Regions from separate parts of the [Bacillus] caldolyticus genome, predicted to be linked through region 2. Evidence: riboswitches for the same ligand, from Rfam matches in the RefSeq annotation. Region 2 holds a riboswitch; each other region holds the start of a gene.

What was found. Region 2 has a riboswitch for S-adenosylmethionine ahead of CWI35_RS06575 (bifunctional homocysteine S-methyltransferase/methylenetetrahydrofolate reductase). Riboswitches for the same ligand answer to the same signal wherever they lie in the genome.
Region 1: it holds a riboswitch for S-adenosylmethionine, as region 2 does, so the genes downstream of both, mtnK (S-methyl-5-thioribose kinase) here and CWI35_RS06575 (bifunctional homocysteine S-methyltransferase/methylenetetrahydrofolate reductase) in region 2, are expected to answer to the same signal.
Region 3: it holds a riboswitch for S-adenosylmethionine, as region 2 does, so the genes downstream of both, CWI35_RS05875 (methionine biosynthesis PLP-dependent protein) here and CWI35_RS06575 (bifunctional homocysteine S-methyltransferase/methylenetetrahydrofolate reductase) in region 2, are expected to answer to the same signal.

Annotation. Positions count from the first base shown of each region.
Region 1 is NZ_CP025074.1:1,033,918-1,036,162, reverse strand. Features, by position in the region: gene mtnK (S-methyl-5-thioribose kinase) at 55-1,242, opposite strand; SAM riboswitch class I at 1,328-1,496, opposite strand; gene CWI35_RS05390 (carbon-nitrogen family hydrolase) at 1,591-2,245, opposite strand, start outside.
Region 2 is NZ_CP025074.1:1,246,972-1,249,216, reverse strand. Features, by position in the region: gene CWI35_RS06575 (bifunctional homocysteine S-methyltransferase/methylenetetrahydrofolate reductase) at 1-895, opposite strand, end outside; SAM riboswitch class I at 967-1,068, opposite strand; gene CWI35_RS06570 (hypothetical protein) at 1,380-1,550, shown strand; gene CWI35_RS06565 (uberolysin/carnocyclin family circular bacteriocin) at 1,614-1,844, shown strand; gene CWI35_RS06560 (hypothetical protein) at 2,143-2,245, shown strand, end outside.
Region 3 is NZ_CP025074.1:1,126,785-1,129,029, forward strand. Features, by position in the region: gene CWI35_RS05875 (methionine biosynthesis PLP-dependent protein) at 1-975, opposite strand, end outside; SAM riboswitch class I at 1,175-1,285, opposite strand; gene CWI35_RS05880 (alpha/beta hydrolase) at 1,473-2,201, shown strand.

The sequences.
Region 1 (2,245 bases), 210 kb from region 2:
TTTTCACATTTTCCGTTGATCCGGGCCGGCACTGGGCCGGTCGTCGCCGTGTTACTATTCGGTTTCTGCAAACACTCGGCGGAAGCCGTCCGTTCCGGTCAGCTCGTTGCGCTCGACAATTAGGCGGCGGCCGAGGCGGAGCGCGTGTCGTTTGGCGGCAAGGCGGGCTTCTTTCTGCTCGATGCCGTCAAGGTCGGCCACATGGGCGAGGCCGATCGTCCGGCGGATGACTTCGCAGCCGGCAAAGCCGACAGCATCGATGAACGCATGCCGGAGCACTTCGTCAAGCAAGCCCGGTGTTGCGGCGTACGTCTCGATGCTTTTGGTGCGCCAAAGCTCCGAGAATATGGACGCAAAGACGTCCCAGGTCCGGTCGATGTGATCAAAGAGCGGTTGGCGCTCAACGTCAGGGCGGGACAACGCATTTAACAGCAAGTTGGCGAAAAACTGCCCAAGGTCAAAGCCGATCGGGCCGTAAAAGGCGAATTCCGGGTCGATTACTTTCGTTTCGTCGGTGCTTGCGAAAATGCTGCCGGTATGCAAATCGCCATGCAGAAGCACATCGGCTTCGGTTAAAAACTTGCGCTTCAACTTCGCCGCTTCCAAACGGAGGCGGTCGTCATTCCAAAGCGTTTCGACGTCCGGCCGCAGCTCGTCTTCGAAGTTGTTCGTGTCATGGTCGAAAAATGGATCGGTGAAGACGAGATCTTCGGTGATTTTGCACAGCTCCGGATTGACGAAGCTTTGCGCCAATTTCTTTTTCTCTTGCTGGTTCATGCCGAAATCGGATGTGTAAAACGCTGTTTTGGCGATAAATTCGCCGATATGCCGGGACAAAAGCGGGAATGTTTTCCCTTCGATCAACCCTTTGCGGGCGATTTGCAGACGGGACAAGTCTTCCATCACGGTAATGGCAAGCGATTCGTCAGAATAGTAGACGTTCGGCACGTATTGCGGTACATAGCTGGCAAACGTGCGCAACGCGTTGCTTTCAATAACCGCGCGCTTTAACGTGAGCGGCCAGCTTTCGCCGACGACTTTCGCGTACGGGAGCGCCTGTTTGATGATGACGCCTTGCTTCGTTTCCTGATCGACGATATGAAAGACTAAGTTTAAGTTTCCGTCGCCGATTTCGCGGCACACAAGCGGCGCCCCGTCTCGGAATAGGCCGAGGCGGACGGCGAGGGCGGTCGCTTTTTGTTCGGTGAGCGGTTCGTAAACAGTGGATTGGACAATCGTCATTTTCACGTTCCCCCTTTAGGTTTTGGCAAATGAAAAAGCCTCTTTCGCATACGGAAAGAGGCTCGAAGATGCATCGTCTTCGCGCCTCTTATCTTTCAGAAAGACATCGGTCTTTCTGTTGGACTTAGCACCGTGCCCTGCGGAAGCGGTTCGCTTCCGGCGCCGCCTTTGGCGTGCGCCCTATCTCACGATAGCATTACGGTCGGTTGCTGGGCTTCATTGGGCCAATTCCCTCAGCCAACTCTTGATAAGAGTACCGATTTCTCGTATTCAGTTTTTGCAATTTTCACGATGTTGTCAATCGTTTGGTTGTTTGATTCGAATGATACATGGTCGATCAATCGATTGTCAATACGTTTTGAAAAAATTTTTTGCCGTTTCATAGTCGTGCGGCCGGCGGTCGGCAAACACCGGGATGCGCGTACGGACGTCCGCAACGAGTGCGGGATCGATGTCGGCCGAGAGAATGCCCGGCTTCTCGTCCGCCTCGGCGATCACTTCGCCCCATGGGTCGATGACGAGCGAATGGCCGGCAAAGACGTTGTTCGGGTCGCGGCCAGCCCGGTTGCAGGCGACGACGTAGCATTGGTTTTCAATCGCCCGCGCCATCAAGAGCGTCCGCCAATGGTGCAGGCGGGGAAGCGGCCATTCGGCGACGACAAACAGCACTTCCGCCCCAGCCAAAGCATGGGCGCGAATCCACTCCGGAAAGCGGATGTCATAGCAAATGACCCCGGCGCATGCAAGCCCGTCGAGCGAAAACAAGCCTAAGCTGCTTCCCGGCTGCAAATACAAATGTTCATCCATTAATTGGAACAGATGGAGTTTGCTGTATTCGCCGACGATTTGACCGCTCCGGTCGGCCACGATCATCGTGTTCGTCACGCCGGTTGTTGTTTTTTTAGCGACCGAGCCGGCGACGAGATGGATGTTGTGTGCTTGCGCTAGGCGGGAGGCGAACGCTTTCGCCCGTTCGGCGCCTTCGTCGGCAATCTCATCTAGG
Region 2 (2,245 bases):
CAGATGCCGCGCGCCGTTTCACCGTTTTTTCCGTCACCGGCGTCCGGTCGGCGAGCGCCTTTGCCATTGCCTCAATATGTTTCGGCGTCGTGCCGCAGCACCCGCCGATCAAGCGCACCCCTTGATCGCGGAACGCTTTGGCCGCCTCTTCAAAATATTCCGCGTTCGTTTCATAGACAAGCCGGCCATCGCGGTAATCCGGGAGGCTCGCGTTCGGATACGCCGACAAAAACGCCTGCTTCGGCAGCGGCACTTCCTCGAGCGACCGAAGCATATGATATGGACCGAGACGACAGTTCAGTCCGACGACATCGGCCCCGAGCGCCTCTAGGCGGGCAAGGGCGTCCGCGAGCGGCGTGCCGTCTTGCAAAACGCCGACTTCATGGAGCGACACATGGGCGATAATCGGCAAGTCCGTCTCTTTGCGCGCGATGGCAAGCACCGTCTCCAACTCTTCCAAATCGTAATACGTCTCCAGCAGCACACCATCAACCCCTTCGGCAAGCAGCACAAACAGCTGCTCGCGAAACGTCCGTTTCACTTCTTCGAGCGTGACGACGCTTTTGTTTAACGTGCGCAGCCCTCCGATCGTTCCGAGCACGTACGCCCCCCCATTGGCTGCTTGCTTCGCCAGTCTTACAGCGGCGCGATTGATCGCCGGCACCTCGTCTTGCAAGCCGTAGCGCGCGAGTTTCACATAGTTGGCGCCGTATGTATTCGTCTGAATGACATCGGCGCCCGCCGCGATATACGCCTCGTGAATATGAACGATTTCATCTGGATTGGATAGATTCAATTCTTCAAAACAACGGTCAATGCCGTGCGAATATAGAAGCGTCCCCATCGCTCCGTCAGCGATGAGAATGCGTTCTTTCAACTCATCCAGCAATCCCACGTTCGATTCCCCCGTTTCTCCGTAGTAAAAGAAAAAAGCCTTCTATAAGAAGAAGACTTTTCATTCGCTTCTTCTTATCTTCCAGGCTGTTGCCTGTCTGGATTTAGCACCTTGGCCGCGGCCAGGTTGCTGAGGGTTCACCGGGCCAGTCCCTCCCCCTCTCTTGATAAGAATGTCCGTATGCGGTTGTTTATTTCGTCTTGACTATTACTATATAATTTAATGTATTTTTTGAAATTATTCAATACGGTGAAGCGAGGAAATTTCAAAAAGAATTTCTTGGATCAACGCTTACCTTGTACCAAGCTCTTAAAAGCATCTCTGTTTCATTTCAATAGCATGAAATATGTCGAAATATGTAAAAAAAGACAAAATTGTCGAACGATTTCTCTCTTTTTTTTTTTAGAGTCAAGGTGTATGATTAAAATGGATGATATTAACAAGGAATTTACTAGAAACCGCATCGCAGACAGGAGTGAAGTGGGTGAAACAATGGTCGTGGCCGTATTTTATTCTGATTAGCCTGCCGCTTGTTGTGTTGATTGGAGTTGCTTTTCGCCTAAAAGCGGCCAGCATGCCCATCAAAATAGGATTTATTGTATTGGTGCTGCTTTACGGCGGGGTTTATTCTCGTTTAGTGCGAAGGATGAGATAGACACAGAATGTTTTTGAAAAAAGTTTTGATCGATTATCATTTACTGGAAGGAGGTGATAGGTTATGAGTTTGCTGGCGCTTGTTGCCGGGACGCTCGGCGTGTCACAGTCAATCGCGACGACGGTTGTTTCGATTGTGTTGACCGGCTCCACTCTCATTTCTATTATTCTTGGGATCACCGCTATTTTGTCAGGTGGAGTCGACGCCATTTTGGAAATTGGGTGGTCAGCTTTTGTCGCGACGGTGAAAAAAATAGTGGCGGAACGAGGAAAAGCGGCAGCGATTGCATGGTAAAAGGCAAAACGGCAGGGGAAAAACTCCCTGCCGTTCCTAATGAGTAAATCAATGTGGGGGAAGAGAAGTGAAACTCGTATGGCTGTTATATCAACAACGACAACGAAGTAGTTTGGCCCCATTGCAGAAAAAATCGCCTTTTTCTCCGAAGATGACCATGTTCTTGGTGGAAGCGGCGAAATGGCTTGTTTCGGGGATATTGGTTGTGATCATTTGCACTCGATCATTTATCATGTTTCGTCCTTCTGCGATTATGGCGTTTCTCTTTTTTATGTCTGTCAGTCCTTTAATAGGAGTTTTGCTTGAGTCCAAAGAGGCATTGCAACGTCAATACCATTATCATTATGTGCGTCTGTCTGGGGTGCGGGATGACGAGGTATGGCGGCGATTGCTCAAAATCC
Region 3 (2,245 bases), 120 kb from region 2:
GTCCGCATGCGTCTGCGTCGCCGGGTACGTGATGAAGCTTTCAACTCCGCCTAAGCTTTCCGCGAACGTAATGAGGCGCAAGCTTTTTAAAAACCCGTTCACCCACTTTTCATCGGCAATCCGGAATGACAGCATCCCTCCTCGCCCTGGGTACAGGACGTCAGTCACATCTTCATGTTCGCGCAAAAAGGCGCTGATGCGCTTGGCGTTTTCTTCATGTTGACGCATCCGGAGAGCCAACGTTTTCATCCCGCGAATGAGCAGCCATGAATCAAACGGCGACAACACCGCGCCGATGGCGTTCTGGTACTCGGCCAAGCGTTGACAGAGATCCTCGCCCTTGGCGACGACAAGGCCAGCCAGCACATCGTTATGGCCGCCTAAATATTTCGTGGCGCTGTGGATGACAATATCGGCGCCTTGTTCGATCGGGCGTTGAAGCACCGGTGTATAAAACGTGTTGTCAACGATCAACAAAAGCCCATGCCGTTTGGCAAGCGCGGAGACAGCGGCAATATCCGTCTCCTGCATCAATGGGTTCGTCGGCGTTTCCAAGAAAATGGCTTTCGTTTTTTCCGTTATCGTTTCTTCCACTGCATCGAGGTCAGCAAAGTCAACGTAATGAAACCCAAGACCGTACTTGCGCCAGCCGCGCTCAAACAGGCGGTACGTGCCGCCGTAAAGGTCGGCCGATACGAGAAACTCGTCTCCGCTCTCAAACAAGGCGAGCACCGTCTGAATGGCGGCCATGCCGGAGCTGAACGCATAGCCTTGGTCGCCGCCTTCCAGTCTCGCGATCGCTTCTTCGACGATTTTGCGCGTTGGGTTGCCGGTGCGGATGTAGTCAAACCCGGTCGACTCTCCGATGCCAGCATGGCGGTAGGCGGTCGAGAAATAGACGGGCGGGTTGACCGTCCCCGTCACCGTTTCGCTCCGATTGCCAATTTGCGCTAACAACGTCTCTAGTTTCTCCATCTCATCTCTCTCCTTCTGCTGAAAATTCCATCATGGATCAACGGCCGACCATTTGACGCCCAACGAAGCGCCGCTGTCTGTCGGGCAGCGGCCGAGGGCCTTGATCCTCGACGCCCCTCGGTTGAGGGAGCGGCCGCTTGAGTAAATAAAAAAAGTCTTCTAAGAAGAAGACTTTTCCATACGCACATGGTCATGCTTCTTCTTATCTGCCGAATTGAATGCTCAATTCGCTGGATTTAGCACCTGGCCGCCGGGCGGCTGGTTGCTGAAGCTTCATTGGGCCAGTTCCCTCCGCTTCTCTTGATAAGAATGAGACGCGTATTCAATTTTTCTAATTTTAATAAAAAATGTAGCGCATTCCCCCCGTTTTTGCAAGCCATTTTTTTGTGAATGGCACGATTCGGCAAATTCGCAAAAAATTCGAGCCCTTCGTTAACATCTTTTGGCGCAAATATGTTACAATAACAGATGAACTTACGCTTTCATGGAGGATGGTCATGGCGACAGCAACAGGAACGATGCGCGACTGCAAGTTGTACAGCGGAGAGCTGCAAGAAGAAATCGAACTGCTCGTCTACTTGCCAAGCAATTTTTCGCCGCTTTACAAATATTCTTTATTAATCGCGCAAGATGGCAAAGATTATTTTATGTATGGAAAAATGAAAACCGTCATCGAAACGCTGATGGCAGAAGGAACAATCGACCGGACGATCGTCGTCGGCATCCCGTATCGGAACGTCAACGACCGCTACGAGAAATACCACCCGGAAGGCCGAAAGCACGAAGCATACCTTCGTTTTTTAGCCCATGAACTCGTCCCGTTTTTGGACCGCGAACTGCCGACATACCAAATGGGCAAAGGCCGGGCGCTGATCGGCGATTCGCTCGGCGGAACGGTGTCGCTTCTAGCCGGGTTGTTGTATCCGCATACATTTGGGAAAATCGCCATGCAGTCCCCCTATATCGATGACTCGGTATTGGCGCGCATCCGCTCATTCCGCGATCCATCGCTCCTTTCGCTTTACCATTCTGTTGGCACAGAGGAAACAGCGGTGAAAACGACGGATGGCCATGTGCGCGATTTTATCACCCCGAATCGAATGGCGCGGGACTTGTTTATGGAAAAACGGTTTGCTTATACGTACCATGAGTTCGAAGGCGGTCATGCGTGGACGTATTGGCAGCCGGATGTCCCCCGAGCCGTAGCCGCTGTTTTATCATTATAGGACAAAACGGAGCAACTTCAAAGATGTCGAAGCCGCCGCATCCA